2 regions of the Hungatella sp. L36 genome follow, and region 1 is predicted to be linked to the other one. Evidence: a T-box and tRNA genes for the amino acid it is inferred to sense, from the RefSeq annotation. Region 1 holds a T-box; the other holds one or more tRNA genes.
What was found. A T-box is a leader RNA that pairs with one kind of tRNA and senses whether it is charged. The one in region 1 lies ahead of metG (methionine--tRNA ligase), so its partner is inferred to be a tRNA-Met.

Region 1 (16,604 bases):
TCAAACGAGTCCTTTTTAATCCGTTTCATATCCCTTAAGTCATCGTCGGTCCTGTTTACAAAGACCAGGCCATAACGCTTTGCCATGCCGTTTCCAGTGCTGAGAAGATCGGTAAAGGACCATGGATTGAATCCGAATACCTCTACCCCATCCTGAATCGCCAGACCTACATTATAAACATACTCTCTAAGATAATCAATACGGGCCTGATCATGGATCTTACCATCTTCTCCCAGCTCTTCATGAGCACCATATCCCGCTTCCGTTATAACCATCGGCAGGTGGTAGTGATCCCACAGGTAACGCAGTGAATAGCGCATGCAGACTGGATCAATATGCCAGTCCCAATCCGTCACTTCTACGTAAGGATTTCTGGCCAGCGCATATTCACCTGGCAAGTTAGGATATACGAATTCCCCCTTGATACCGGATTTATTAAGACCGATTTCCTGCTTATAGCTGTCATCGGGGGCCATTCCTACATCAGATCGATAGCAGTTAACCGCGATAAAATCGATTTTCGCCTGGGCTATTAATTCCATATCGCCAGGCCGAATATCCGGATCGATATCATTAACCTTCCAGTAATTTTTTACAAAACTGCTGTACTCGCGGAATACATATAAGTCATCCCAGATTTTCTGCGTCAGTTCCTCCGCATTCATGGCACCTATCTGATCCTCCGGCCGGCAGGAATAAGGATAAATCGGCACGTATCCAGGCACTGGACCAATTTTTCCATCTTCAACCAGCTCATGGCAGGCGACAACGGCTTTGGAGTGACACAAATTCATGATGTGGTTTATCTGCCACTTTTCCTTAAACCAGTCTGCGCAGCCCTTGGATACACCTAACCAGTCACCATAGACAATCTGCATATTCTGTTCATTAATAGAAAGCCAGTATTTTACACGATCCCCGAAGTTCTCAAAGCAGACACGGCAATAGTAATCAAATTCATCAATAATGGCCCGATTATGCCATCCACCGTACTTTTCATCCACCCAGCATGGCATATCGTAGTGATACAATGTGATAATCGGAGTAATCCCTGCCTCCAGCAATTCATTGATCAGGTTATTATAAAATGCGATTCCCATGGGATTCACCTCACGGTCAGCCGCTGGAATTACACGGGACCAGGAAATCGAAAAACGGTAGCTGGTAAAGCCGCACTCCTTCATCAACGCTACATCCTCTTTATAATGGTGGTAGTGATCAGATGCTACCGAGTTATCTGCATAAGGTTTCTTGGTTTGGGAATTCAAATCAATAATCGCGGGAGTACGGCCATCTTCAGCGGTTGCCCCCTCTACCTGCCATGCTGCGCTGGATGCTCCCCATAAGAATCCTTCTGGAAATACCGGGTTCTTTGAATACTTCATAAAATATGTCTCCTTTCAAAATTCGTCTTTCGCTTTTTACGTTTGGTTCATACAAACAGTGTACCAAAGAAGAGAAAACGATGGGGTTCAACATTTGAATCCAAATTTTGTGAAAAACACTGCAATTATGAAAAGTCAAATAAGAATTTATTGTGAATATCGATGACAGAATAAAAAACCTGTGATATGATTTGGCTATGAATACAGATAAAATCCAAAACAATTTCAGTTTAAGTTATTTTAATTTGATGACGTCCTTATTGGCAGTCCTAAATTCCAATGAAGATGATGATACCAACCTGGTGTTGGCAAGGTATTTACTGGAACATTTTCATGAATTGAAAAACCTGAGTATCTATGATGTGGCGGAGGAATGCTATGTTTCCCGAAGCAGTATTCAACGGTTTGCCAAACTGATCGGCTACGAAAGCTTTACTGCCATGAAACAGAATGCACCAATTACCCGGCAGCACATGGATGCCTTTGTTCAGTATGCCTGCCATCCGGAATTCGACCAGTATCTTCGTATTTCCATGGATGATATGATGCAGGATCTCAATGAGATGTTCCTGTCTCAAAATCTCGATGCGCTGGTAAAACGCATCCATGACAGTGAACAGGTCGTTATCCTGGCTGCGGATCTGTCTAGTTATCCAGCGAAGGTACTGCAGCAGGGACTGGCTGCGATTGGTAAGCTGATTCGTATTGTTACAGATGCCTATCCTGATACTGCTCTCCTGCAAAATTTAAAGCCCGAAGACCTGGTTATCGTTACCTCTACCACCGGCAATTACGCCATAGCTACGCTCTCCGACCTGCAGAGCGTCCACGCCTGCAAAGTGCTGATTACCCTTAATCATTCCGAAAAATTTGAGTCCTGTTATGACAGTGTGATTTATCTCAGTCACAAATTTCATTCCAGTGACCGCATTACAGAAGGCATTCAAAATGTATACACCCGATACGGCGTAAGTTATTTCTTTGACCTGTTGTTTAATCTCTATATTGAGAAAGTTAACACTCTGCCCTCTTCCCATCCCCACTCTATTTTGATAAAATAGATCCAGAATAATAAAATAAAAGAAAGAAGGTACTAATATTATGAAAGATCCGAATTGCGCATACTGTATGCAGGGAGAACTGGTCGCAAAATTTGGTTATCCTGTCTGCGAGATGGAAACCGGCGTTTTATATTTATTCAAGGAACAGAGCAAACGCGGCAGAGTTATTCTCGCGTATAAAGAACACGTCAGTGAATTGATCGATATCAGTGATGATGAACGCAGCGCATTTTTTGCTGACGTTGCCAAGGTCTCCAAGGCTGTACACAAGGTATTTAATCCTGACAAAGTAAACTATGGCGCTTACGGAGATACCGGCTGCCATCTTCACATGCACATTGTGCCCAAATACAATGGCGGGGATGAATGGGGCGGAACATTTGCCATGAATCCAGACAAGGTCTATTTAACTGATGAAGAGTATGAAGACATGGCTGTTGCGATCCGCGCCGCATTATAATTGATAAACCCAAAAGAAAGTGTGGAATCCATGTTAGATGACATCAGAAAGCAGGCGGCCGACGCCGCTGCAGAATTATTGGAAGCCGCTCATTTAAAAGAACACGATCTTGTCGTTATCGGTTGTTCATCCAGTGAAATTGCAGAATACCGCATCGGCTCTCACTCCAGTGAGGAGATCGGCGAAGCAGTGTACACCGCTATTTATCAGATCATGTCTTCTCACGGCATTGACGTAGCCGCCCAGTGCTGCGAACACCTAAACCGGGCCCTGATCCTGGAAGCAGAAGCTGCCGCACGCTATGGGTATGAGCCAGTGAATGTGGTTCCTCAGTTAAAGGCCGGCGGCTCTTTTGCCACTGCAGCGTACCATATTTTACGGCATCCGGTAGCAGTGGAACATATTCAGGCAGCCGCCGGCATTGATATCGGAGATACTCTGATCGGCATGCATTTAAAAGCAGTTGCGGTACCCGTGCGCATCGCCACCAAATACGTAGGTGCCGCCCGCGTTGTCTGTGCGCGAACCCGGCCAAAATTTATTGGCGGGGAGCGGGCCCATTACAATCCTGAACTAATGTAAGATACCGAAAGGCTAAGAAAATAACAGCCGTTCATTGAAAGCGAGGCAGCATATGGATACTGATTTTATGAACTTGACGACATAAAACCTTGCCAATGAGCATTTATGCTGTATTATCCGCAGTAAAAGATCCCATCCCGGTGTTGAGGCAAAGCGCCAGTGGCTTTCAGAGCGGCTGAGTGAAGGCCATGTTTTTAGAAAGTTAGATGCAAAGGCTACAGTTTTTATCGAATATGCACCTCTAGAAACGGCCTGGGTCCCTATAAACGGGGACAACTATCTGTATCTGTATTGCTTATGGGTTACTGGCAGTTACAAAGGAAAAGGATATGGGAAAGCTCTGATGGAATATTGTCTGGCTGATGCCAAAGAAAAAGGAAAATCCGGTATTTGCATGCTAGGGGCGAAGAAACAAAAATCCTGGCTTTCCAACCAGGCATTTGCAAAGAAATTCGGCTTCGAAGTTGTCGATACTACCGACAATGGATACGAGCTGCTTGCTCTTTCTTTGGATGGGACAACTCCAAGATTTGCACCAAACGTCAAAACCCCTGGAATCGAAAGTAAAGAACTGACCATTTATTATGATTTGCAATGTCCCTATATTCATCAAAATATCGAGATGATTAAACAGCATTGTGAAGAGAGTAACGTTCCCGTATCTTTTATTCAAGTAGATACGCTCCAAAAAGCAAAGGAACTTCCTTGTGTATTCAATAACTGGGGTGTGTTTTATAATGGTAATTTTGAAACAGTAAACCTGCTGGATATCAACTATTTAATGAGAATACTAAAAAAATAACAAATGATCCAGTATGTCAAAAAGGATCCCGCCACATTGTCTGACAAGTGGCGGAACCCTTTCCGATATTTCTTAGATATTTAATTCTTTGTAGATCTCTGATTTTCTATTATTTCCAATTACTCTTCCATGGTTGCGTACATGAAGTACCAGTAACCATATGGAGAATGCCATGTTCCCTTTAACTTCGGATTCTGCAGATAGAAATCACTTGAATAAACAAGCGGAGAAACAGCTGCATCTTCCATGATCAGGTTCTCTGCAGCATGAAGCTTCTCATAGTGTTCTGCCTTATCAGCAGTAGAACGTGCTTCTTCAAGCAGCTTGTCAACTTCCGGATTGGAATACTTTCCATCGTTGTTCCCGCTTGTGCTCGCAAGTAAGTTCAGCATATTGGAAGGATCATCATAGTCGTATACCCAGCCGCCACGACAAATTTCAAAATCACCGGCACGGCGAGTTGGTGTGAAGGTAGACCACTCTACGATCTTAATGTCCATTGTTATGCCAAGGTCTTTCCAGGCACTCTGTAAATATTCGGCAACCGGTTTATTATAACCTGCATCATTGGTCATATATTCAATGATCGGGAAGCCTTCTCCATTCGGATATCCTGCTTCAGCAAGGAGTTCCTTCGCTTTTGCCAGATCAGCCTCATAATCACTTACATTAAAGAAATCCCCGCCGTTATTCGCACGTGTTACTTCTTCAAAGGAGGAACCAGCTTCTACGTCAGAGATGCCAGGGCCTACGAAGTTGGTCGCCGGCGCAACGGTACCGATCATCAGTGTATTAGCTACATACTCACGGTCAACAGCAAGGCTCAGGGCCATACGCACTTTTGCATTATCAAATGGCGCCTTCTGTGTGTTAAAGATCGTATAAGAGGTAGCAAGACGTGGATCCAGATGGTAATCCGGGCTATCCTGCAGACTTGGAATCTCCTCAGTCGGAATATCCTTAATCATCTGTACTTCGCCAGTCTGATAAGCACTGTAAGCCGCGTTGGAATCTTCCATCAGAACGAACTTTAAGGAATTTAAGGTAACTTTGTCAGCATTCCAGTAATTTTCATTTTTTGCAAAAGTCATATGAGATCCCGGTACCCACTCGATCATCTTTAACGGTCCGTTGGATACATAGGTTTCAGGAGCCAGAGCCCACTGATCACCATTAGCATCTACGACATCCTTTTTAACAGGAGCCATGCTTGCGTGGGTGATGATTTTGTCAAAGTAAACACAAGGGCTGGCTAATTCTACAACCAGAGTCTTTGCGTCAGGTGCGGACACTGCCAAAGCGTCGATGTCTCCGGCCGCAGCTTCTTCATAACCCTTTACCATAGACAGCATGTCTGCCGCATACGGAGCCGCCGTCATCGGATCGGCCAGACGCTTCCAGGAATAAACAAAGTCTTCCGCTGTAAAATCGGAGCCATCGCTCCACTTTAATCCATCACGAAGATGGAATGTATAAGTAAGTCCGTCATCGCTCACATCAAAGGATTCCGCCTGTCCAGGAACAATATCATTGTTCTCATCAAAGGTAAGAAGCGTCTCAAATGCGTGCAGAATGATATTAGATGCATCAATTGCCGTGTTTAACGCCGGATCTACAGTCTCCGGATCAGGTCCAACCTGAACTGCAAGATCAAGTCCGCCGGTTGTCGTGGTTGTGGTCGATGTATTATTACCTGTTGTTTCCTTTGCCGCATTGCCGGATCCGCCGCACGCGGTCAGAACCATACCGGAAGCCAGAACAGCAGCTAATACAAGTGCCATTTTTTTCATGTTACTTTCCCTCCATATCTTTTCTCTTTGTCTGTCTGTGACAGACAGCGCAGATTATAGCATACCATACATTTAAGTTTCTTGCAATCCGTAAAATCCTTTCATTTTTTGGAAGATTCGTGGAAGTATAAAAAAATAGAGCAATCAAAAAAGCCGGGAAGCTGAATTTCTCTGCTCCCCGGCTCTCCTCTCCAATTAACGGTATGCCGTCTGTACTGCTTTTAAAAGTACCTTTGGATCCTTTACATATGGTGTGACAGGACAGATCGTCTTGTCCACATCCATCAAAGTATATACAGCGATTCTGGCTGCACGTACGGAGTACTCTTCTGTAAATACCATGTCATCCGGAATCTCTACGAACTGACTGATCATGGCGAAGTTGGTAGATCCCTCCGGTACCACGTTCGGGCGGTCGGTCATCTTACGCGGCTGGAACTGGGCATCTACATAAGGCATCATACATGGAATAACATTGACCACATCGGCCATGATCTCATCGATATGGTCCTCCATATGCAGATGATGAAGAAGTTCTGTCAGCATTTCTTCACCCGTACAGTCCTTCATCGGTTTCTTCACATAATCGCCCACATGATCCGTATACAGACCATATCCCCAGAATATCGTCTCATCCATCGGCTGATTAATAAAGTGTGGCTGCGCTGCTATGACTATGCTCATCAGCCAGTTAGAGTCTTTAAATGTCATCAGGGCGCCGCTTCCCGGTACGTTTCCGGTTAAATCCTCGATCATTTTTAACAGCTTATTTCCGCGGCTTGTTACAGTAAAGCTCTCCCAGTTTGTCTCATGTACATCTCCAAAGAACGGTTCCGGATTTCCCAGTCCCGGCTTCTTCATCGTCACCTTGCTCCAGAGTTCACCCGAAATAGGCTTTAATTCCGGTTCCGGAGCTGGTGTATGAAGATCACCCAGAGTTGCACTGTCTGTCATACACGCATTAGTCATAATACAGATATCACCCGCTTGGATTTCAACAGTTTTCTCTTCTCCGTTATCATCCAGATGCAGTGTTTTTGCAGTAATTCCGTCTCCTTCTGCAAAATCAATATCTGTCACCGTACAATTTTCAATAAAATTAACACCCTTATCTCTCAAATATGTTTCCAGTGGCTTAATTACACTGTCATACTGATTTAATGGGGTTCTCGTCACGCCTGCCAGCGTCTCAATTCTCGAGAACTCCAGAATCATCCGGCGCATATAACGGCGGAATTCAAACAGACTGCTCCATTTTTGGAAAGCAAAGGTCGTCTGCCACATATACCAGAAATTCGTAGTAAAGAAATGAGGCATGTCCGCAAACCACTGCTCGATTGTCATATCATCCAGTTTATCTTCTGGTGTGTTCATCAGCTTCAGCAGGGCCATTCGCTCTTCCTGAGTAAATCCCATGCTTCTCACATCAAGAATATTGCCCTCCTTATCCACCAGCCGGGCCTTCGCATGTGTCGGATGAGCGTGATCGAAATTCAATATCTCCTCTGTCACACTTCTGTCAGGATTATTGAGTGACGGAATTGAGCCAAATAATTCCCAGAAATTCTCATACGTCTCTTCGTTTAACATTCTGCCGCCGCGGCATACAAATCCGCCTTCCGGAGTACCGATTCCATCATTGCTGCCGCCGAGAATATGCATTCCCTCATAGATTGTGATCTGCTCTGCCGGGAACTTACAGTCACGGATTAAATACGCCGCGCCTGCCATGCTTCCGAGTCCGCCGCCAACAAAATAGGCGTTCTTTCCCTCATAGCTGCGGTTCTCCATAACCTGATCCGATACGTTATCTACTTTCTCTTCCTGTTTCTTTTTTGAATTATCATACGCTTTTTTTGCCGCTACACCGGCCGCCGCTGCTGCCGCGCCCCAGACAATCGCTTTTCCCAGTCCATTTTTCTTCTTCATATCCGTTTCCTTTCTTACCTCGTCAATCGGTTACTGTTCATAGCCTAATATTAGCATACTTCATCTGGCCTGTCACCATACATGAATTTTTTAATGTCAAAAAAAACGACACCGTCAATACGGTGTCGCAAAACCAGACATTTTTTCTATTTTGTCTATCGATAAATCGATTCTCATCTTCTACAATAGAGTCAGATTACAGCGTTCAATTACAGAATCATATTAGTCAGGGGGGGATTGTCATGTATGCAACCATGCAGGAACATCTAAGAGAATCCGTGTTTAAAACGGCGCTCTTCCATTTTTTAAGAAACAGCAAAAAATCACCGGAACGGACAGCCCGCAACATCGAGGAACTTTTAAACAAGTTCAGTACCTCCTCGTGTGAGTGTTGTATGAAATACGATGAGCTGCTCCAGCTGATCAAGACTTCCTCAATGGAAGAATGCATCAGCTATATCATGGATAAGATTTCTTAAATAGTGCCCTGGCTTCGGATATAACCGATCCGCTCTGTATCCTTGGCCAGGCTCCTTAAGTGTTCCGCCACAACTTCCGGTTTTATTCTCATTCCACTCTGGGTCCAGGAAACGATGACTCCGCAAATACCATACGCATAAAACTCGGCATCAAACTCCCGTTCCACATCATTTAAATGATTATTCTCATCCAATCTGGCAATGGCCTCTGAAAACAGGGCTTTGGCCATCTCAAATAAATAGCTCTCAAAGGTGTGCTCCTGCTCTTTCAGTGTGTTTACATAAAACGGCTTTTCTTTTTCCATAATCTGAAGCATCTCCAGGAATTTCTGATCCCAGTTATCGAAGGTAATACCTTCTGTGATCTTAGAAAAGTTCTCATTATAATAGATCCAGCTGAGCAGTTCATATTTATCCTGAAAATGATAATAAAACGTCTGACGGTTCAATCCGCATACCGCGGTAATATCCGCGATCGATATCTTATCAAACGGCTTTTCCCTGCAAACCTGTTTCAGCGCCGCGGCAATCGCTTTTTTTGTAATGAGTGAATCTGACATATTACCCCCTGTTACGTGTAAAATAGTTGCTTACATCTGCAAACTGTTTCAGTGTCAGCGCCTCCCCGCGTATCTGAGGAGTGACACCCAGACTCTCGATGGCATCTGCAATCTCATCTTTGGCAAAAGGCAGTTCCGGTGAATTATTCAGCCCATTCTGCAGCGTTTTACGCCTTTGATTAAAGGATGCACGTATGAGCTTAAACATCAGCTTCGGATCGTCCACTTCTACCGGTGGTTCTTTATGCCTTGTCAGCCTGATTACTGCGGATCCAACTCCCGGTCTCGGGATAAAACAGTTGGGCGGCACATTTGCCACAATATAGGCGTCAGCATAGTACTGCACCGCCAGCGACAACGCTCCATAGTCCTTGGATCCCGGCCCTACCTGCATACGTTCCGCCACTTCTTTCTGAACCATGACGGTAATATTGTCGATGGGAACGCCTCCTTCGAAGAGCCCCATAATAATTGGCGTCGTAATATAATAAGGAAGATTGGCAACCACCTTAATCGGCCGTCCACCATTATATTCCTCAGTCAGTTTATTTATATCAACCTTTAAGATATCGTCGTTGATTACAGTGATGTTCTCATACTCCTTCAGCGTCTCCTGAAGAATCGGAATCAGATTCTTATCGATCTCCACCGCTACAACGCTTCTGGCATGTTCCGCCAGATACTGCGTCATAGTCCCGATTCCCGGTCCAATCTCCAGCACGCAGTCGTCCTCCGTCACACCCGCAGCCGCTATAATCTTCTCCAGCACATGGGTATCGATCAGGAAATTCTGGCCGAATTTTTTTTGAAATGCAAATTCATATTTCTGTATGATCTCTATCGTTTTTTGGGGGTTTCCCAGTGTCGCCATTCGCGCCCTCCATTAAAGCCTGTACATTGTTTTCGCGTTTCTGTTTGTGATTTCTATTACCTCGTCCACTGATATCCCTTTTAAGCGGGCCACTTCCTCCACCACATACGGGAGATTCAGCGATGAGTTGCGTTTACCACGGTTGGGAACAGGCGAAAGGTAGGGACAGTCTGTCTCTAAAACCATCTGCTCCATCGGCATATATTCCACGACTTCCTTCAGCTTCTTTGCATTTTTGAAGGTTACGACTCCGCCGATTCCAAGAAAGAAACCCATATTTAAGTATTCCCGCGCCATCTCCTTCGTATAGGAGAAGCAGTGAATCACTCCGCCGAGATTCTCTGCATGAAATGATTTCATAATATCCAGTGTATCTTTCGCCGCATCGCGGCTGTGAATCACCACTGGAAGCTTCACTTCCCGAGCCAGCTCCAGCTGACGAAGAAACCACTTTTTCTGAACCTCCCGCCCCGGCTCATCCCAGTAATAATCGAGACCAATCTCACCGACAGCCACGATTTTCGGCAGACCGGAATTTTCTTTCAGCCAGGCAATACCATCCTCGTTCAGATCTTCGACCTCATTGGGATGGACGCCTATCGCTCCATAGACAAACGGATACTTCTTTGTCAGTTCAATCGTATTTTGTGAGGTAGCAAGGCTGGCCCCAATATTAGTAACCGCCTCCACTCCACATGCCTGCATGGAAGCAAGGAGTTCATCCCGGTCCTCGTCAAACTGCTCATCGTCATAATGAGCATGTGTATCAAATATCATCATTTTCTTCCCTCATATCTCTGAATCTAGTACTGCTTTGCATTAATAACGCAGTAATAGTGCTTGATATCCGCGTCAGGTGTGCGTCTGCAAAGCGACGGCGTAGTGGACCCTACGTCTAGCTTTGCAGGCGTGCTCCTGGCGTGGATAGCGAGTGCTATTACTGTGGAATTAATGCAGAGCAGTACTAGTTCCGCCCGCGCTGACAAAACGAGCCTGTCACCTGACAACCAGGAGCTGAATCAGATATAATACCATTATATGGACCGGATAAAACCAATAAAAAAAATACTTTAAATTTATCCGGCCTCTTGTACCATTATACATGCTGATTGGAATAAATGCCAGCACTGCCGCTCCAAAAAAGCTGATGCTTTCCAGTGCCGCCATAAGTCCGCCCGCAAGCACCTGATACCGTTTATTTCTCCGGAATTCATATAGAATAACAATCATCAGTATACCGCTGATATCATAATCGCATCTCAGCAGATAAGCCGCCGCACATCCAGCCGCCACCACTAACATTTTCTTAACCGCGTCATACTCCCAGCGCCGGTATCCAACCAGAACCACCAGGCCAATAAAAAGTGTGATATAGACGTTCTGATATGCCGGATAAAACCAGGTACCAAAGAATGCCAGATCAAATGGAATCTCCGAGATCAGACTGAACAGAAGCAGACGGCTCCCGTATTTTTTCACATTATGTGTGTGGAGAAATCCTTCCACCAGGAGGAAGCAGAAAATCGGAAAGGCAGCTCTTCCAATGATGCGCAGCCCCATATCCAGGTAATAGAGGCGGCTAAGCATCTCATTTCCTTCCATCGCTACCATGTTCATATTGAGATATGGTTCCACAATTCCCGCTCCGATATGATCAATAAGCATGGTAACAATCGCAACCATCTTAAGTGTATTTCCCGAAATTCCGCCTGACCGTTCGCCAGCTCCATATTTTGCTGAAGTCTGCTCCATCCATACTCCTTTCATAAAACCAGTAGTCTGTACTCCAAATCCTGGCATAAATAGCGGGTGCTGGATACGCAAGGATTTGGAGTATAGATTACTGGGGCCGGATTCCCGGAACCCAGCCCCAACCTTCTACTCTATTAACAGATTTCTGCTCCCGCAGGCATCGTTTTTTCCGGTACCATAAGGGATAAATTGCCTTCCGCGTCCTCTGCGCACAGAAGCATGCCCTCAGACAGCACTCCCGCCAGCTTCGCAGGCTTTAAGTTTACGACTACCATAACCTTCTTGCCTACCATCTCTTCCGGAGTATAGTGCGCTTTAATTCCGCTCACAATCTGCTTTACCTGGCTTCCGATACGAACCTGGGAACAAAGAAGCTTCTTCGACTTTGCCACTGCCTCGCAAGCGATTATTTCACCTACCTGAAACTGCAGCTTCGCAAAATCATCATAGGTAATCTCCTGCTTTGCCTCAATATCGATTACCTCAGGTGCGTCTGCTCCCGTCTCTTCACCAGCGCCTTCCTGTGCAGTTCCGACAGCCGCGGCAGCCTGCATGGCCTCTACTTTCTCCATTACCTCTTTGATATCCATACGGGCAAAGAGGATTTCCGGTTTATCCGTCACATGATTTCCACATGGGTAAAGTCCAAACTGATCCATCTGCTCCAGACTGCGTTTCTCAGTATGAAGCTGCTCCAGAATCTTTGCGGAAGTATCCGGCATAAAGGATTCCAGCAGAGATGCTCCAATGGTAATGGCCTCTGTCAGATTATAGAGCACGGTCTCTAAACGGCCCTTTTTAGCTTCGTCTTTCGCCAGAACCCAGGGTGTCGTCTCATCAATATATTTATTGCTTCTCCTGAATATGTTAAAGATTTCCGTAATGGCATCCGCCACACGAAGCTTCTCCATCTTTTCGCGGGCCTTTTTCACTTCGTCCAGTACGACTGCCTTTAAATCGTCGTCTACCGCCTCCGTATCGCCTGCATTATTGACCACGCCGCCAAAGTATTTATTGGACATGGAAATTGTACGATTGACCAGATTTCCAAGGATATTAGCCAGATCAGAATTCATACGCTCTACCATCAGCTCCCAGGAGATCACGCCATCATTGTCAAATGGCATCTCATGAAGAACAAAGTACCTTACGGCATCCACGCCGAAGAAATCTACCAGAGTGTCTGCATAGAGGACATTTCCTTTGGATTTACTCATCTTGCCGTCGCCCTGAAGCAGCCACGGATGGCCAAATACCTGCTTCGGAAGCGGCAGATCAAGAGCCATTAAGAAGATCGGCCAGTAAATAGTATGGAATCGAATGATATCCTTTCCAATCAGATGAAGGTCTGCTGGCCAGAGTTTCGCAAACTGCGCACTGCTGTTTCCATCACAGTCATATCCAATTCCAGTAATATAGTTAGTCAGCGCGTCAAGCCATACATAGGTTACGTGCTTCGGATCGAAGTTCACCGGAATTCCCCAGCTAAATGTCGTTCTGGATACACAAAGATCCTGAAGTCCTGGAAGGAGGAAATTGTTCATCATCTCATTCTTCCTGGATACTGGCTGAATAAACTCCGGATGCTCATTGATATGATTAATCAGGCGGTCTGCGTACTTACTCATACGGAAGAAATATGCCTCTTCCTTCGCCGGCTTAACTTCACGGCCACAGTCTGGACATTTGCCGTCAACCAACTGGGATTCCGTAAAAAAAGATTCACACGGAGTACAGTAAAGTCCCTCATAATAGCCTTTATAAATATCCCCCTGATCATACAGCTTTTTGAAAATTTTCTGTACCTGGGCCTCATGATCCTTATCCGTTGTACGAATAAACTTATCATAGGAAGTGTTCATCAGATCCCAGATCGTCTTGATCTGCCCCGCGGCATGATCTACGAATTCCTGTGGTGTTACGCCTGCTGCCTCGGCCTTTTCCTCTATCTTCTGACCGTGCTCATCTGTTCCTGTCTGGAAAAATACATCATACCCTTCGGCTCTCTTAAACCGGGCAATCGCATCCGCAAGCACTGCCTCATACGTATTACCAATGTGCGGTTTTCCCGACGCATAGGCAATGGCAGTGGTAATATAATATGGTTCTTTCTTACAATCTTTACACATTGTTTTTCCCTCCTGTACGTTTTATAACTAACTGCATTTCATTACTGAAAAGAATAAAGAGTCCGGCAAGCGTTTTTATTTCATAGGACCTGTTTTTCTGTGAAATAAAAAACCGCCTGTAAATATCCTTTCAGGACACTTAAAGACGGAATATTTCCCGTGTTACCACTTTAATTTATCCGTCTCTCACGACACGGACCTCTTCGGCTGCGCTCCCGTCTGAAACGGGAATTACAGTCTGACACGATAACGGGTGTAACCGTCAAAGCTTAAAGGCGGTAATCGCCACTTCGGCTCTGCTGCTCCAAGACCATGTTGGGAAGGACCTCAAGCTCCCTTTTCAGCTCCCGGGAGTCTCTGCACATGAAGCGCTCTTCTTACTCTTCTTTTCTCTGCATTCCTATATAAACTGGATTTGTAACTCTTAGTGTAATAGTTTCCATCCGGTTTGTCAAGCGGGAAACTGGTTAGAAATCCCGATAAAACTGAAAAACACGTTGTTTTTCGTCAAACTTTAACTCATGAGTTCTCTTTTTCTCCATATAATTATAATAGTGAATATTGGAGGAATAATTATGACAAACAAACACGTAAAACAGGCCCGCCGTCTGCTGGCCATTCTTCTCTCGGCCTCCATGCTGGCGGCCTGCGCGGGACCAAAGACACCTGCACCGTCTGAAACGTCTTCCGCCCAGTACGAACAATACAAATCGGAAAATGTGAGCGTCCAGAATCAATTTGACGCCCTCACTCAGACCATTTTCAAAGAAGAACTTAAGAATTCAGGCCTGGATCTTCATTACACGCTGGCTGATCCTGCTTCGCGCGGCATCACAGAAGTTCCTGATACTTTTGGAGAATTTTCTCTGGGCAACATGAAGAAAAACTACGGTGAAATGCAGGATTTGAAAAAAGCGCTTGGCTCCATCGATATAAAGAAGCTGACTAAGGAACAGAAACTCACCTACAAGATACTCTCCTCTTATCTTGAGACGGAACTATCTTCGGAAGGCCTGGAACTCTATGCACAGCCCTTAACCAGCACGATCGGCATTCAGGCACAGCTCCCTATCCTTTTGGCCGAATACTCCTTTTACAGTAAAGATGACGTAGATCACTACCTGGCCCTGCTGTCCACGATTGATACATATTATGGACAGATTCTGGAATTTGAGAAGGAAAAATCGGAGGCAGGACTTTTCATGTGTGACACCGCCGCCGACCATGTTCTACAGTCCTGTGAGGCCTACTTAATTCAACCGGACCACAGTTTCCTGGCGGAGACCTTTAACGAGCGGGTTGATGCTCTTACCGATGCATCACCGGAAGAAAAAGCTGCATATAAAGAGCAAAACCTTGCGGTATTAAAAGAACATTTTATCCCCGCCTATAAGAACCTCATTGACGGGATCACTTCGCTGATGGGAACGGGGACTAATGAAAAAGGATTGAGTGAATTTCCACAGGGAAAGGAATATTTTGAATATCTTGTAAAATCCAACACGGCCACCTCCTATGACAGCGTTGTAAAGCTTCAAAAGGCAATTGAGAAACAGTTAAATTCTGATCTAAAGGCATTGGGAGAAATCGTGCAGACTCATCCCGAGCTGGTCGATGCCCTGGATACCTATGCATTCCAGTATACAAAGCCAGATGAAATTCTGGAGACCTTAAAAGGACAGATTTCCAAAGATTTCCCTGCACTTCCCAAATGCAGCTATAAGGTCAAATACGTTCCAAAAGCGCTGGAGGGTTCCTTAAGTCCTGCATTTTACCTTGTGCCTCCGCTGGACCGTTACCAGGATAACGTCATTTACATTAACGGCGGCACCAGGTTTCAGAATGAAGATTTATTTCCGACACTGGCTCATGAAGGCTATCCAGGCCATCTATATCAAAATGTTTACTTTATCAGCAATAACACCTGCGATCTTCGGAAGATCCTGTCCTTCTCCAGTTATTCAGAAGGCTGGGCCACCTATGTAGAGTATTATTCCTACACACTTGACAATGGACTCGATCCGAACATGGGGCAGCTTCTGGCCCACAATGCCGCCATCTCTCTTGGCCTGTATGCACTGCTCGATATCTGCATTAATTACGATGGCTGGGACAAAGGACAGGTAAAAGAATATCTCAGTAAATTTTATAATATCGGAGACAGTGATGTCGCAGATACCATCTATTACAGCCTGGTGGAGAATCCTACCAACTATATGGAGTATTACGTGGGATATATGGAAATTATGGAAATGAGAGATACAGCGGAAAAAATTTTAAAAGATCAGTTTGATTTAAAAGCATTCCACACCTTCCTCCTCGACATCGGTCCGGCTCAGTTCAGCATTATACAGCCATATTTCCGGTTGTGGCTGGCGGAACAGATGGATCAGTAGGATCAGAAAAGGAATTTAGTGGGTATTTATCTGGCCACTTATCCAACTCTATTTATTGAACATTTGACCAACTGACGATTCCATCGATCATGTATTTTCTAATTTCTTATTATGATTTGTGCAGTATATAATATGTACTGAATAAAGGTGCCGCTTCATCACATTTACTTAGTGATTAAGCGGCACCTTTATCTATATGCCATATTACTATTTTATAATTTCACACATTACCAGTATCTTAGATATGATAATAATTATTGCAGGCCTCTTTACAGCTTTTTATAATCTCTGTTATATTCCAGGTAATCATTATCGCCATGCTCAATGTGTCCGCTGGAATAATTCTTTCCATCCACAAGAAGCTTCAGCTTGTCCAATTCAAAGTTTTCCGTAAATGTATTTCCAAGG
Region 2 (16,604 bases), on a different contig from region 1:
TTGAACCATTTTCCGGGCATATGAAGGAGGCAGAAAAATTCCTCGATACAATGAATTCCCATGTAAATGAGCTGACCGGCCATCTCGACGATCTGTCGCCGGATCTGGAGGACATGAAGGCCACCATGCGGGATTTAAGAGATGATTTACGGGGAATCAGTTCCATGTTAAACAGTCCCCAGGTGGATTTGGGAGCACAGGCATTTCTGCAGCTGATGGAAAAGACAAAGGCAGATTTAGAGACCTTCAAACAGTCGCAGGCAAAGCTGGATGGCGGTGTGAGTGCGCTGGCGCCTGCACTTGCCGGACTGGTCGCATCGACCGGCGGGCTGAGCGGTAAAAAAGCGGAATATTTCAGTGAGGACAGCCTGGAAGATTTAATCGGCGAGATGGAGAGCGCAGGCGTGAATCTGGGAGATGAGGATGAGGTCGCTTCCTATTTAAGAAATGAGGTTGGCATGGCCACCGATGAGATCGATGCGCTCATGAGATATGCGTCCCAGGCACTATATGAGACCGCTACTGCATCCCAGCCAAACACGGGTAATATCGCCGCTGCGGTTGGCGCGATCGTCGAAGGCTTCCATGGCACTGCGGGAAACACCGGACTGATTACGGATATACAGACCATGATCGGACAGACAGAGGTCCTTTTGCAGGCAGCCGCCTCCCAGAAGGGAAATGCGGTGGGATTGCTGCAGAATACGGCGGATATGTCCCATCTGGCAGCCAGTATGTGCAACACGCTGGACGATATCATTTCCGATGCAGACAGCCTGACCAAGACGGTCAACTACTATCACGAGGATACGCTGGATACTCTGAGGGATCTGGGGAAAATGACAGACGCCGCCGCCAGGAGCTTAAAATCCCTGACCGTGTTCTGCACCTCCTTTGAAAACCAGATGAAAACGGTGGGCGATTCCTTAAACGCCAGCACCCAGAAGACACTAAACGGTCTGGCAGGAACCCTGGATGGAATGGGAGACGGACTGGACCAGACAGACGTGCTTAAAAATGCAAAGGATACAATCAAAACGCTGATCGACGATAAATGGGATGAGTATACGACAAAGGATACCACCATTTTGAATATCGATATGGACGCAAAGCCGGTATCCCTGACATCGGAGAAGAACCCGTCTCCGCGCACCGTGCAGATCATTCTGCGCACCGGTGAAATCAAGGAAAAGGATAAGAGCACCACTGCAGAGGTGGATGAGAGCTACCACCCGGAGGGAAATGTGTTCCACCGCATCGCCAGTATCTTTACGCGGATCTGGAATATGATTACGTCGCTGTTTCATAAATAAAGAGTAGTGAGAAAAGGTTCCGGAGCTGTTAAAAGCGGCCGGGGCCTTTTCTTTATGGGATATCTAAACATCGGGCGCGATATGACATTGCATTTGACAGAGATGCAGGAAGGCATTAAAATTGATAGAATATAAAGCATACTTATATATTAACAGGAATCGACGTGAGCTGTTTCGGGAAAATACGTGATAGTTTGGAGGATCAGAGCACGTATGAAGCAGCAAGCCTGTGTGGCTGCCCGATCGGCGGCCTCGAAGTGTATTTTTAAGGAAAACATGGAATACTACCAGTAAAAACAGGGCAAAAGGACGGGAGAATCATATGTGCGGACGATATTATGTGGATGACGAGACGGCGCGGGAGATCGAAAAATTAGTGGAAACAGTCAATGACAAGCTTCGTCTGGAGCGGCTGAGAAAGGATATTCATCCCACAGATGAGGCGCCGGTTCTGGTGGCGGGAGACCGGGAAATGAAGCTGGAATGGCAGCACTGGGGCTTTCCTAATTTTCAGGGGAAGGGCGTGATCTTTAACGCAAGGTCTGAAACGGTGCTGGAAAAGAAGATGTTTCGCGAGAGCATTCTGCATCGGAGAATCATCATTCCCTGTACCTGGTTTTATGAGTGGAACCGGAAAAAAGAGAAAGTGACATTTTACCGCGAGGACGCTCCGGTGATCTTCCTGGCCGGTTTTTACAATGTATTTGGAGACGAAAAGAGATTTACGGTTTTAACGACGGAAGCCAACCAGTCGATGGTCAGCACCCATGACCGGATGCCGCTCATCGTCGAGCCGGATCAGATGAAAGACTGGGTACTGGATGACACAAAGTTCAGTGGAATGCTGAAACAGACCCCGGTGCTGCTGGAGACGAAACAGGAATACGATCAGCAGGAACTGAAATTTCTATAGCAATTTACGGCAGAAATAAGCATATCCTTTACAAAGAGTCTGAAGCGGAGGGGGATGCTGGTGAAACAGACGGGCAAATATCTGCTCCTGTTTGTAACAGGGGGCCTTCTATATAATATCATAGAGATTTTACAGCGTGGCTGGAGTCACTGGACCATGTTCATACTGGGCGGCGTCTGTTTTATCTGCCTTGGTTTGATCAATGAACTGCTTCCGTGGACGCTGCTCCTGTGGAAGCAGATGCTTCTGGGGGCGGCGATCATTACATATTTTGAATTGATTACGGGGTGTATCGTCAACATCTGGCTGGGGTGGAATATCTGGGATTACAGCGGACTGCCCGGTAACATCCTTGGGCAGATCTGCCCGCAGTTTTCCTTCTTATGGCTCTGGATCAGCCTTGCCGGGATTGTTCTGGATGACTGGCTGAGATACTGGCTTTTCGGAGAGGAGCGGCCCCGTTACAGACTTGTATGAGAAGACCGCTAACGTGAGCCGGGGCACGACTGTCCACGAACTGTCATATGATATCTTAGAAACGCTTATGTTTACGCATGGAAGGGGCGGCTTTCAGCAGTGGAAGACGTCAGCCTCCCTTCGGCCGGAAACATGAGGAAAGGAGATAATCAGATGAAAGATATCACATTGTGCCATCCCCGTCTGCAGGTATTGGCCGCCAATATGGTGGAAGAGTGCAGAAAACAGGGACTGGCAGTTAAAATAGGCGAGACGCTGCGCACCAGAGCGGAGCAGGATGCGCTTTACGCACAGGGCCGCACAAAACCGGGCAGTATAGTGACCAATGCGCCGGGAAGCTCTTACAGCTCGTTTCATCAGTGGGGAACCGCCTTTGACATCTATCGAAATGACGGGCAGGGAGCCTATAACGAGTCCGGCGGCTTTTTCGAAAAAGCCGGCGCGGTAGGTGTGTCGCTGGGCCTCATATGGGGCGGAAACTGGAAATCGATCGTGGACAAGCCGCATTTTCAGCTGGCCGATTGGGGCAGCTCCACGGAGGGGATCAAACGGCTGTACAAAGACCCTGCTGAATTTATGAAAACCTGGGTTACGGGAAAGGCAAAGACAGGCTGGATTGAAGATGTGTACGGCCGCTGGTACCGCCATGACGACGGAAGCTATACGAAAAATGACTGGGAAAAGATCGACGGTAAATGGTACTGGTTCAATGAATCGGGATATGCCTACCGCAGTCAGTGGGTGCTGAGTAAAGAGAAATGGTATTATTTAGGCGAGGACAATGCCATGGTTACAGGCCTTCAGGTGGTCGATAACAGCGCATACTATTTTGATGGAACCGGGGCAATGGCTACCGGGAAGATTACGCTGGAGACAGACGAAAAGGGAGCACTGCGCGGCTGAGAAACCGGCGGAAAGGCGGCAGGAGATTTTGAAACTGCCGCCTTTAAAAGGTAAAAGATCAGGGGACCGGAGAGGGATTGCACTCAGCTGTTCCCTGGCTTTTCCGTTTATGAAGTGTTTCCCGGTGTCATTTAAAATACTGGGAGTATGCAGACAGAAATAAATCATACTCATTTTTCTCTGTAATCCAGATAATTACGTAGTATTCTTCGATTCCAAGGCGGGAATAGGCTTCCAGTCGATGATTGCCGTCATTTAACTCGAATTCCCCCTCGGTTTTGCCGTCCTCGATCAGGTAGTGGACGATTAATGGGGGCATATCCGTTTCTTTCTTAAGAACCTCCGATAGCTCGTTTACATGCTTCTCAAACCATTCCTCATTAATCCGCCATTTCATGTTTTCTTCAGGGCCGCAGCAGCGGGTCAAGAGCGATAAGGGCATTTTGACAGGTCCAAGAAAATATCTGTCGAAAAGCTTCAAGCCGTCTGAAAAATCCTTGTTATGGCCGTCTGATAACAGATAGGTATGAACCCACTCTTCAAGCTTGCCATTCTTTGCGAAACTCTGCGCTGACGACAGTGTACATTCGTATTCCATAGTGAATACCTCCTTTTTGGAATAAATAATCTTCTTGATAGATTCACAGGAAAGATAGTATTCATCAGCTAATTGTTCAACGCTGGCGCCCGCATTAAATTTTGACTTGATGTCACGATTGCGTTCTATGAGATACTGTTTATATCCCGACGTCTCGCCCCATGCACGTTTTTTGTCACTCGATGGGATATAGACCAGCTTGCCGGATACGTACTTCTGTATTTGCTTTAATAGCCGTTCGGGAAAGATATCTCTGCCGTTTTCGTATTTCAATTCTATCATCTCCTTTCAAGAGTATTCTATCGGAGTATTGCTGTATTTGATATAGAACGAATTTGTATAGTTGTTTTTTACCTATGATTTTGCAGGGGAGGCAGCACGCAGCCGACAAAAAGAACCGGTGCGTCAGCGCGGTAGCGGTGGGGAATACAGGTACATTAGAGCATCAGCAGCATGCATAAAGGGCAGGATAAGCCACTGGAAGGTAAGTCAGGATTTCTCAGATAAAATAAACGTCTGTATATATTTATCCATATTAGAGAAAGCCTGCTTTTTCAACTGCTTCTGAAGAAAAATCAGCAGGACACAAACCGCTAGACCGCATAGCCCGCCAAAAAAGCTGGGAAGCGTAAAACTGAAGATGCCAATACATGAAATACCGGCCAGGATTATAAGGATAAGCGCGTGAATGAACGTTAAAAACCTGTCCCTTATATAGGTTAATTCAAGCAGAGAGTCGGAGCAGTCTACGCGAAATGTGCAGTGAAACCGATAGATTCCGTTTTCTATAGTTTTTATCGTTCTGATTCCGGGAATTGCATTTTTATTGTGGTAACGGCAGATTATGTACCAGGAGTCCATACGTGCTGTCTGCGAAGATGAGAAGCGTTTCAATAATTCCCATTCTTTCATGTGGCAATGGTAGGTAAGTTGTGATTTCATAAGATCTCCTTATTGGAAATTACATGCCTTCGCGAAACAAAGGCAACATTATCTTTTCCATTACATTGGTGTAAACCTAAGGCTATTAACCGTCTGCTCCATATCTATATCATGGAGACCTAACTTGTGATATACGGGACGGAATAGGGGGATGCGTTTACATCTACGAAAAATAGGGTGATATGAGTGCCTTCACTTCGAGCTGCAATGACGCTAACCAATTGTTCGCTTAAATAAGCTTCAAACATACGGAGACCCACCTTTCACTTTTATTCCAGCATATTACCGGATAAGACAGGTATTAAACTGATTAAAACGATTTTAACATACAATGAACGAAATGGATACAAAAAGTGAGGGCGGTGAGTAGAGAAGCCTGTCATATTGAAGGTGTGTTCCCCTTATTTTGTAAGAGATTTCATAAAATTTATACTTTCTCCTGCGATCACATCCGGCATTTCGTCGTGAACGTAGTGGCCGCAGTCTAAAAACATATAGTGGGCATTCTCAAAGGAAGAAAGATAATCTGTTACAGTATCCCGCCAGCCGGAAGCTACCTGGGAACCATCGGAAATGAAATAGTAAACAGGGATTTTTACGGGTTTACCCAGACTGTCAACGTTTACGGCATTATCATAACAGGATCTGGCCTCGTCAGCCATGCTGCCGGTCATAAAGCTGCGCATAACAACCGCTCTGTACATTGCCTTTTCTTCATCAGATAAGACATCCATAGTCATGGCCGGGTCCGTATTGTAGATTTCAGGCTGAAGCCGCACCAGACCGGACCGGTAAAAGAACGAAAGCAGTTTTATATGATCGGCGGTGTCCTCCAGCAATTGCTTTCCCCAGGAAAGATAAAGGGTGGGCACTGCGGCATCAAGGCCGATGATGGCTTTTACCTCATCGGGATATTTCTGTCCCCAATAGAGCGCTTCGATGCCGGACAAAGAGTGAGGAAACAGAATATAGGGACCATTTTCCCCGGACAGCGTCAGGGCCGAGCGTGTCTCCTCCAGCACGGTATCGATATCTCTGGGAACGTCAGCGGTCTCGCTGAACCCATAACCGGCTCTTTCCACGACTACGATGTGGTACTGATCGCTTAATCTGCTGTAGAGCGCCTTAAAATCCAGAGCAGGGGCAGCAGTTCCCGAGCCGGACAGAAATACAAGTGTTTCATTGCCATCGCCTTCGCCATACACATGCATCTGGTGGCCATTTACTTCCACCATTTTTCCGACAGGCGGATATTTTCTGCTTTCGGCCCATAGACTGATTTTATGAAAGCCATATAAGGCCCCGCAGAGGATTACAGGTACTGCCAGCAGAAATAGTATAATTCTTAGGATTCGTCGTCTTAAACGCATTTGTTATTACCTCCTCAACCATTTTAGTCTATCACATAAGGCCCGGTTGCTGTAACTGCCTGACGGTCAACTTTCGGTTGCATTGACTAATATATTTCCATTGCAGCGTGACATTGGGGCAATCTGCATGGTTTGCGGACTCTGAAAGCAGAGACGGCAATTTGTGATTGGCTGATTCTCATGTATAGGCTATAATAGAATCCAGAAGTGTTTAATCAATCACAGAATAAGGAGGCTCAAATGAAAAAGAAGTTTGAGAGCTGCGGACATTCTTTTGACGCAGAATTTTTTCCGGCCGAAAGCTCTTGTATGATCCGTTTCTATGACAGCAAAAATGAAGACTTTGGCGGTTCTCTCCATGATTTGGTGATTGCAGAACCGAGTTACGGTTTTTTGCTTGTACAGTATATCGGCGATGATGCTGTTATGAGCGGAGTGTTAAATGAAAAGTATTTTTCGAAAAATATGACGGAGGATATCCTCTGTTTTCTGGAGGACAGTCTGCCGCAATGCCGAAATGTCTACTTCCCGTATCATATCGATTTTGCTGCGGTTACCGGATATGATGAGTACAATGGGGAGTATTCTGCCTGAGCAATCGGGCGCGATTTGCAGTTTCCAGCATATGGTTCCCCATGTGCCGGACGAAGTCCGTTCAGAGAATCGTAAAGAATCAGAAATAGTAATTCCTTAAAAAGTATGATAGGATAGTGGTATCTGGAAGAAAGTGACAGCGATCAGAGGAGGAATGGAGTATGTGGACAAGAGCAGAGTTAAAGGACAGGGCAAAGCAGGATATGAAGCCGTTTTACTGGTACGGTGTTCTGGTTTGTTTCATTGCGGGAATACTGGGAGCGGGAAGCTCCGGCGGAGGCGGCAGTATCAGCGCAGGCAGCCGGTCGAGCCGGAATTCCTACTCGGGCAGCGGCGTATGGGATGAGCACAGCATGACAATTTTCCTGATAGTTTTAGGGGTTATTCTCGTTGTAATGGCTATTGCCATTGTGATCGGCATATTTGTAAGCAACCTCGTAGCGGTCGGTAAGCTGCGCTACTTTATGGACAGCGCCATTATGCAGCAGTCGGCCGGAGTCGGACGTATTTTCTTCGCGTTTGGCGGAGGCCACTATCTGAATGTTGTGAAGACCATGTTTTTGAGGGGACTTTTTGAAAGTCTGTGGACGCTTTTGCTTGTAATCCCCGGTATCTATAAGCACTATGAATATTACATGATACCCTATCTGCTGGCGGATAATCCGGAGATGGAATGGCACGAGGCGTTCCGGCTCAGCAAAGAGATGATGGCTGGCAATAAGTTTGATACATTTGTGCTGGAATTATCCTTTATCGGCTGGTATTTGCTGGGAATGCTGGTTTGCTGTATTGGCGGTATCTTTGTGAATCCGTACTATGAGATGACATTTGTGGAACTTTACTGGGTTCTGCGGGATCAGGTGATGGGGCCGCAGCCATCGGAGCCGACGGATCAGAATGTATATGCCGACGCGTATTACCGGGAAATATAGTATAACAGTGATTGAGTAATCGGACAGATCCATACTGTCTATCATGAGGCGGGAAGGTAGAAAATACCTTTCCCGCCTTTTTTGTATACTCCGAATGACAGCATACAGTTTTTTTAGGCCATCATAGGCTGAACAGGCGAGTTTTGGCGGGTCGGGATATGCAGCAAATAAAAGCACCCGGCTAATTCGGATGCTTAAAATTGAATTCAATTTGATTGTAATCCTCTGTTTCAGCCACAAAAGGTTTGCCGACCGACAGCTTTTCGTTGATTTCCCTCTGCGTTACGTAATATTCATTTCTAGCCTTCATTAAGATCGAGGCGCGGGAATCCTGAGATGAGTTTTGGAACCAGTAGAGCAGCAGCGACTCTTCTTCAGATAACAGCTTTTCAACTACGGTTCCTGCTTCTTCGGGTCTCAATGCAGTAATGAGAGGTTGGTTCAGTTCTGGTAAATCAAATAGATTGTAGATCGTCGTTCCCAGTGCCTTCGCGATGGTCTCCATGTAAGCGGTTTTTACATTGATGACAGTTCCGTTGATAATACGATTAAGAGTGGTAGCTGGGATACCTGTTAAAGCGGATAACTGTGTTTTATTAATATCCTTTAGCTTCATATACATTAATATTTTATTGTTTACCATTTGTGCAACCCTCCATAATGGATTATAGCAGAAATGGAAAAAAATGTAAATAAATGTCGAATGAATGGATGGGGAGAATTTCCCCAGGCTGTATATTTTTCTTCCTATTAAGTGTAATCCCGGCTCGGGATGGATTCTTTTGACGGTAAAAACGTTTCATTACATTTCCGGAGCCTATCCATTACATAATGGATTCGGAAAAATGATTTCTATGATATGATTACTAAAATTAAATTCAGAGGAAAGATGGAAGAGGTATGGCAAATAAAAAAACGTAAAGACAAAGATTGATCATGATTCAAAAACCGTCGGAGGATTCGACAGGAGACCCTGGAAATACAGGGCAAATATTTCAGTTAATTCAGGAGGAATACAGATGAGAATGAAGAAAAGAATAACAATACTGGCTGCCGTTACGGCGATCTGCCTGCTTGGCAGCGGATGCAGCGCCATAGGCGGAAAAAAACAGATTTCGGATGTGGATGTGGTAACTACGGTGCTGAATGCATATCAGCAGGGAGATTATGAGAGCATGAAGCCGTATCTTGATGAGGATAGTAAATTTCATCCGATGCTTGCCGCGGTAACGGCAGAAAATGCGACCGCAATGGATAAAGTGTATCAGGAAGCGTATGCATTGACAAAGAATTTTACTTATACGGCCGAAGCCGTGGAAGGGGAAGAAAAATGGGGCCATGTGAAGGTACATATTCAGACGAATAACATTGTTTCCGGCATTTCCGACAGCATGGCCGAAGCAATCGCAGAGCAGGTTAAAAATGGCGGCGACAGCTTCTATGATGTCCCCACATGGCTGATGGCCGGCTTAAAAAGCGGGGAAGCAGTCGACGAAGAGTTTGTCGTAACCGTTACTCTTATTAATAAGAAAAAAACGATCAGTACCCAAACTGGGGAATTATTCAGCGTTGTCAGCGGCGGTTTTTCCGAATACATGAATCTGTCCATGACCAGATGCACCGACGAGGGAGAGCAGTACGACATTGTTTCCAGTGGTGATGAGATCAAGGCAATGCTGGAAGAAAGCGTGGTAGACGCCGAACCGGAGGAACTCACGGAAGAGTATTTAACGGCCTTTGCGGATACCTTTGGGACACTTCCCGGTGTATTTGTAAAGGCAGAAGTCAAGGATGAAGAACACCTGCTGATCCGTCTTGGCTTTAATATGGATACGGCCAGCAGCAAGGACCTGGCTGATATGGGAATTATCAGTGACCGCCTTACGACCGGTGGCGGTCATTTGAGCCTGGATTCCACAATCCGTGGATTTGAAGAGACCGGGATGACTTGTGTGACAGAAGATTATAGTCAGACAAAGAGTGACAGTGAGTAACGATTACGGGTTTAACCAATAGAACAGACTATGAAGATAACAGACTATGAAGATAACAGACTATGAAGAAGGAAGTGCAGAATCGCTTTTGGCTGGCGATACTGCATTTCCTTTATTTTATGATATTGAGATCTGAAACTGAGGATATACCGTAATAAAGGGTAACTTTAATAAAACTGTGACCTACAACGAGTTTCATAAGCAAGAAATGCAATAGGGATTACCTGCTCTTTTCCGAAGAGTAGAGTTGGCTCTTGTCCAGCAGACCATAGAGCAGATGTATAAATTTACGGAAAGTCAACGCGAGTGCTCGCTTAAGCTGATGGTTTCTTGTTTCAGCATATTTCTTTTGATAGAAGCGTTCATACTCAGGACAATGCCTCAATACTTTGCAAGGGCATCGGTATTTTGAAAAGCCTTGACAGAACCGATCTCAGCAAGGCAAGTGAGCGCCGGATCGTTATTTATTACGGAAAAAGGAAAATGAATTAAATAATTATCTCAGGCATTGTGGTTTATAGGATTGGACCCTGTTCCCTATTTCATGAAAAGTAACAAGTAAAATAAATTAAAATCAATTATATACTAATAATGCTTGACTTATTTTGATTTAGTGTTTATAATTAATAATAGTATTAGTTATCATTATTTAAAAGACGCGTAATTACAAATGACAAGGAGGTTTTATATGAGAAGTATCACGAAGTTGGATTTACAGTATGCACACAGATTTTATGGTTTTAAGGGTGAAGCTCAGTATCTGCATGGACACACTGGCATATTGACGCTGGAGGTTGAGGACACCATTAATACTGGTGTCAACATGGTATTCCCCTGTAATGAGATTCAGAAAACAGCATGGGACGTTTTGAAAAACTTTGACCATGCAACGATTTTACGCGAAGATGACCCATTGCTTCCGGCTCTTCTAGGGGTATATGAGGCCCAGGGCATTAAAGACGGAGCTCCTACCAATATCATGAAAGGCCCTGCTTTCAAGACAGAACTTGCAACCGCGTATCCGGAGTGCCGTCTAGTTGTGACAAAAGAGACCATGACAGTTGAGGGCATGATTAAAATTGTTTATGATCTGTTGAAGGACAAATTAAACATTGTGAAAATAACCTTTACAAGCGGAGTGAATGCGGCATCTGAGGAATTTAACCCCCAAATGACCAAGGATCGTTGTCCATTATGTGGTATTGCATTAGATGAAAATGGAGTTTGTCCGAAATGTGGTTACAGGAAATAGAACGGGAACGTGTAACAGAAATAATTTAACAAGTATTCGGAAATAGAAATCGCCGTGGAAACATTAATAACTGACTCAAGATGGATATCGAAAAAAATAGGGAATAGAAGAGTACTAAACTCAGCTATTCCCTATTTTTATTTAATAATAGCCTGTATAATATAATTTAAATCAAGGGGGAGAAGCGATGGAAGAACAACTACTGCAGCAAATAAAATATTATCTCTCAGGGAAAATAACTAAAGAAGAGTATGCTGAACTAAGTGAAGGATATATCACTCATCACGGTGACAAGCTGAATAGTAAAAATGCCGCGTTATATAAGAAATTCATTGAATTGATACCAGAATGAAAAAGTACGATATATATAAGCCAAGAGCGGAAAACTATAGAAAGCCCTTCCGCTCCTAACATTATCTTAGAAGATCTGCTTTTACAGAGATTTCTTCACACGCTTGCCAGTTCAGATCTCAAATAACATTTACAGATTTATTTTATATACTCTAGAGTCTTGGTTCTCATCGTCCTTCATGAGTTTATAGAAAGAATAGCCATACTTTTCATATAATCCTATATGATTTGTAGAAATATATATATGCGTTGCCCCTTCACTAGCTGCAACGTTTTTAGCATACTCCAATAGTTTTCCCAGATATCTATGCCCTCTAAATTCGGGAAAAGTATATACAAATCCAATCCACGGAGTTAATGAAGTATCCCTTACATCATCCTGTTCTGCTAAAGTACAAAATGAAATAAGTGTTTTTCCTTCTACAAGCATAAGAACTTTTGTTGAGTTTCCACACAGATCCAGTAATTGATTGTTGTTCAATAATCTATATAAGTATTGTCCAGCTCCCCAATCACTTTTGCCAATTTCTTCTTTCCAAAATATTTTATCATCTACATCAAAATAGTTTATAATTTCCATAATAATTCCTCCCTCAAACGTAAACAAAATTTTAAAACTAAAAAAGCCCCGAAACACTAGCAAGCATGCAGGTTTCAGAGCTTTGAAAGAGTAGCGGAAGGGAGATTTGAACTCTCGACACCACGGGTATGAACCGTGTGCTCTAGCCAACTGAGCTATTCCGCCATATGAAATTGTTTGATAAATAAGTAGTTTATTTATCAGTGGGACCTACAGGGCTCGAACCTGTGACCCTCTGCTTGTAAGGCAGATGCTCTCCCAGCTGAGCTAAGATCCCATGCTTGTCTCGGAACTTTTTGTTTCTGTGTTCCCGACTGCTTTGCTAGTATAATATGAATTGTGTAAATTGTCAACACTTTTTTGGAAATATTTTTAAGAAAATTTTATTATTCATTTTATATGATTTATGATATACTTAAGATTAGCAAATGGTGGAGGGATTCCATGTACTATTTTATCATAAACCCAAACGCGCGGTGCGGGCGGGGGAAGAACGTATGGAAAAAACTGGAAAGGATTCTGGAGCGTGAGAACGCCCAGTATCAGGCGTATATAACTGAGAAGCCGGGAGATGCGAAGGTTTTTGCCAGAAAGCTGACAGAAGGGTGCAGGGAACCGCACGTGATCGTTGCAGTCGGCGGGGATGGCACTGTCAACGAGATTCTGGATGGTCTTTCTTTCTGCAGCCCCGTTACCTTAGGTTATATTCCTGCCGGTTCAGGCAATGATTTAGCAAGAAGCTTGAAATTGCCGAGAAAACCGGGACGCTGTCTGAAGAAGATTCTGTCTCCAAAGTACCATAAGCAGCTGGATTACGGAGTGCTTACATATGGAGGAGATGAGATTTCCTGCAGAAGATTTATGGTCAGCGCAGGCATTGGCATGGATGCGGCGGTTTGTCATAACATTCTTTATTCCAGGACAAAGGGAATTTTAAATAAGCTTCATATAGGAAAGCTGACCTATCTTCTGATTGGTGTCAAACAACTCCTGCTTGCAAAGCCCGCTAAGGGTTATTTGCTGTTGGATGGAGTTCAGAAGGTGGAGTTTAATCATGCCTATTTTATTTCCGCACATATTCATCCGTATGAAGGCGGCGGTTTTAAATTTGCGCCGGATGCCACCTATGACGATGGAAAACTTTCCATTTGTGTAATGAATAACAGAAAAAAGAGAAAACTAATACCGGTGCTTTTAAACTCCATGTTTGGAAGGCAGTCCCATAATAAGGGAACCCGGTTTTATACATGCGGGGAGGCTATGGTCCACGTGGATAAGCCGATGGCGGTTCATGTGGATGGAGAGAGCTGTTTCTGTCAGAATGACATACAGCTGCGATGTATCAAAAAGGCGGTCCGCATGATTGTTTAATATTTTAAATTATAATCCGGGCAGCCGGATAACATGGCAGCATAGCTGCTATATCATTCTGGGTTTTGTATTATGGACTCAGAATGTGGATAGATATAATATACAGATTTCAGAAAGGATATAAGATATCATATGAGAATCGGACAGGGATACGATGTACACAAATTGACGGACGGAAGGGATTTGATTCTCGGAGGAGTAAAGGTTCCCTATGAAAAAGGACTTTTAGGCCATTCTGACGCGGACGTGTTAGTTCACGCGGTGATGGACGCCCTGCTCGGCGCGGCGGCGCTGGGGGATATCGGGGAACATTTTCCGGATACGGATCCGGCTTATAAGGGAATATCCAGCGTGGAACTCTTAAAGCGCGTCGGAACGCTTCTGGAAGAGAAGGGGTACGTGATCGAGAACATCGATGCGACAATCATCGCTCAGAGGCCCAAACTTAAGGATTACAGACCGCAGATGGCAGAGAATATCGCTGCCGCCCTTGGAATACCGGCAGACCGTGTCAGCGTAAAGGCAACGACCGAGGAAGGTCTGGGCTTTACGGGCAGCGGGGAAGGAATTTCAGCACAGGCAATTACCTTATTGACGACAGTGGGGGATTACTGTTATGATGATAAAATCATGGACAGCGGCTGTCAGGGCTGTAGTGGTGGCTGCTGCGGGAAATAATTAAACAGGAGGGAACTATGAAAATTTTTAATACATTGACGAGGCAGAAGGAAGAATTTGTGCCGCTGGAACCGGGAAAGGTCAAGATGTATGTCTGCGGGCCAACGGTATACAACTTCATTCATATAGGAAATGCGAGGCCGATGATCGTGTTTGATACGGTCAGACGGTATTTTGAATACAAGGGCTACGAGGTGAATTTTGTTTCCAACTTTACCGATGTGGACGATAAGATCATTAAGAAGGCCATTGAAGAGGGCGTGGATGCCGATACCATTTCCAAGCGTTATATAGAAGAATGCAAGAAGGACATGGAAGGGTTGAACGTGAAGCCGGCCACGAAGAATCCGCTCGCTACAGAGGAAATCTGCGGGATGCTGGATATGATCGGCAGTCTGATCGAGAGCGGCCATGCTTACGTGGCGGCCGACGGAACCGTTTATTTCCGTACAAAATCATTTGACGGCTATGGAAAGCTGTCCCATAAGAATATCGAGGATCTGCAGTCCGGCTTCCGTGAGATCAAGGTGACGGGAGAGGAAGGCAAAGAGGATCCGACGGATTTCGTTCTCTGGAAGCCCAAAAAAGAAGGGGAACCTTACTGGGAGTCTCCATGGTGCGAGGGACGTCCTGGCTGGCATATCGAGTGTTCCGTCATGTCCAAGAAGTATTTGGGCGATCAGATCGATATCCATGCAGGCGGAGAGGACCTTGTCTTCCCGCATCATGAGAATGAGATTGCTCAGAGTGAGTCGGCTAACGGCAAAGAGTTTGCAAAATACTGGATGCACAATGCATTTTTAAATATTGATAACAGGAAGATGTCGAAATCCCTGGGCAATTTCTTCACTGTCAGGGAGATCAGCGAGAAGTATGATTTATCGATACTTCGTTTCTTTATGCTGAGCGCTCACTACAGAAGCCCGCTGAATTTCAGCGCGGAGCTGATGGAGTCTTCCAAGAATGGTTTAGAGCGAATTCTGACTGCGGTCCAAAAGCTTAAGGATCTGGAGAGCAGCGCGGCAGGCGATTCGTTTAAAGAAGGCGAGAGCCGGGAAGCTGTTGACGAGCTGGTTGCAAAGTATGAGGCAGCCATGGATGACGATTTTAACACCGCAGATGGTATTTCTGCTGTCTTTGAACTCGTCAAGCTGAGCAATTCCACAGCAGGGCCAGACAGTTCCAGGGCTTACGTAGTATATTTGAAAGAGACCATCGAAAAGCTGTGCGGCGTGCTGGGCATCGTCACCGAGAAAAAGGAAGAGATACTGGATTCTGAGATCGAAGAGATGATCGCGGCGAGACAGCAGGCGAGAAAGGATAAGAATTTCGCGCTGGCCGATGAGATTCGCGGAAAGCTTCTTTTAAAGGGAATCGTTCTGGAAGACACCAGAGAAGGTGTAAAATGGAAGAGGGCGTAAGAGAAGAGGTCGGATTCCAGACCTTTTGCAATGAGGCGCTGAGGCTGAAGGAGATGGATCCGAGGACGTATTCTCCGCTGGCGCTGGCCTATATCGGAGATGCCGTCTATGAACTGATTGTCCGCACCATGGTGATCAATCATGGAAGCATTCAGGTGAACAAGATGCATAAGAAGAGTGCGTCGCTGGTCAATGCAGGCACTCAGGCAGAGATGATACGGCTCATTTTGGAAGAGCTTACAGAAGAAGAGACGGCGGTCTACAAACGCGGACGAAACGCCAAGTCGGTGACGACGGCGAAGCATGCGACCGTGGTGGACTACAGAACGGCGACGGGCTTTGAGGCGCTTTGCGGCTACCTCTACCTGACGGGCCGTCTGGAGCGGCTGGTCACACTGATCAGCCACGGATTTGAGAAAATAGGAGAACTGGAATGACGGAAGAATTTACAATAGAAGGAAGAAACGCCGTGCTGGAGGCATACCGCGCGGGAAAGACCATCGATAAGCTTTATGTGCAGGATGGCGTAAAGGACGGTCCTATCCAGTCCATTATCAGAGAGGCGAAGAAGCAGGATACGATTGTGAATTTCGTTTCCAGGGAACGTTTGAATCAGATGTCGGAGGAAGGCCATCACCAGGGAGTGATCGCACATGCTGCGGCTTATGAATATGCTGAAGTAGAGGATATTTTGAAGGCGGCTGAGGAAAAAGGGGAACCACCGTTTATTTTCCTGCTGGATGGAATTGAGGATCCCCATAATCTGGGCGCGATCATCCGTACGGCTAACTTAGCAGGAGCCCATGGAGTGATTATTCCAAAACGGCGCGCTTCCGGCCTTACAGCGGTAGTGGCAAAGACCTCGGCGGGAGCCCTCAACTATACACCGGTGGCGAAGGTGACAAACCTGGCGGC

Region 2: it encodes a tRNA-Met, which carries the amino acid that the T-box ahead of metG (methionine--tRNA ligase) is inferred to sense. The anticodon was not compared.

What each region holds. Positions count from the first base shown of each region.
Region 1 covers NZ_JACOPC010000007.1:23,176-39,779, forward strand. Annotated here, with positions in the region: gene H8S80_RS17255 (glycoside hydrolase family 1 protein) at 1-1,385, opposite strand, end outside; gene H8S80_RS17260 (MurR/RpiR family transcriptional regulator) at 1,583-2,446, shown strand; gene H8S80_RS17265 (HIT family protein) at 2,487-2,906, shown strand; gene H8S80_RS17270 (TIGR01440 family protein) at 2,937-3,488, shown strand; gene H8S80_RS17275 (GNAT family N-acetyltransferase) at 3,601-4,290, shown strand; gene H8S80_RS17280 (peptide ABC transporter substrate-binding protein) at 4,410-6,080, opposite strand; gene H8S80_RS17285 (oleate hydratase) at 6,276-8,009, opposite strand; gene H8S80_RS17290 (hypothetical protein) at 8,252-8,488, shown strand; gene dhaS (dihydroxyacetone kinase transcriptional activator DhaS) at 8,485-9,048, opposite strand; gene rsmA (16S rRNA (adenine(1518)-N(6)/adenine(1519)-N(6))-dimethyltransferase RsmA) at 9,050-9,919, opposite strand; gene H8S80_RS17305 (TatD family hydrolase) at 9,932-10,696, opposite strand; gene H8S80_RS17310 (TraX family protein) at 10,916-11,671, opposite strand; gene metG (methionine--tRNA ligase) at 11,806-13,800, opposite strand; T-box leader at 13,939-14,202, opposite strand; gene H8S80_RS17320 (DUF885 domain-containing protein) at 14,376-16,196, shown strand; gene H8S80_RS17325 (GerMN domain-containing protein) at 16,466-16,604, opposite strand, start outside.
Region 2 covers NZ_JACOPC010000009.1:223,687-240,290, reverse strand. Annotated here, with positions in the region: gene H8S80_RS20955 (hypothetical protein) at 1-1,313, shown strand, start outside; gene H8S80_RS20950 (SOS response-associated peptidase) at 1,636-2,226, shown strand; gene H8S80_RS20945 (putative ABC transporter permease) at 2,281-2,703, shown strand; gene H8S80_RS20940 (M15 family metallopeptidase) at 2,857-3,606, shown strand; gene H8S80_RS20935 (CD3324 family protein) at 3,734-4,477, opposite strand; gene H8S80_RS20930 (alpha/beta hydrolase) at 5,548-6,516, opposite strand; gene H8S80_RS20925 (hypothetical protein) at 6,757-7,110, shown strand; gene H8S80_RS20920 (DUF975 family protein) at 7,272-8,042, shown strand; gene H8S80_RS20915 (helix-turn-helix domain-containing protein) at 8,224-8,685, opposite strand; gene H8S80_RS20910 (hypothetical protein) at 9,062-10,036, shown strand; gene H8S80_RS20905 (6-pyruvoyl trahydropterin synthase family protein) at 10,725-11,288, shown strand; gene H8S80_RS20900 (hypothetical protein) at 11,476-11,640, shown strand; gene H8S80_RS20895 (GNAT family N-acetyltransferase) at 11,770-12,219, opposite strand; tRNA gene H8S80_RS20890 (tRNA-Met) at 12,311-12,384, opposite strand; tRNA gene H8S80_RS20885 (tRNA-Val) at 12,424-12,496, opposite strand; gene H8S80_RS20880 (diacylglycerol/lipid kinase family protein) at 12,664-13,590, shown strand; gene ispF (2-C-methyl-D-erythritol 2,4-cyclodiphosphate synthase) at 13,723-14,268, shown strand; gene cysS (cysteine--tRNA ligase) at 14,286-15,689, shown strand; gene H8S80_RS20865 (Mini-ribonuclease 3) at 15,674-16,126, shown strand; gene rlmB (23S rRNA (guanosine(2251)-2'-O)-methyltransferase RlmB) at 16,123-16,604, shown strand, end outside.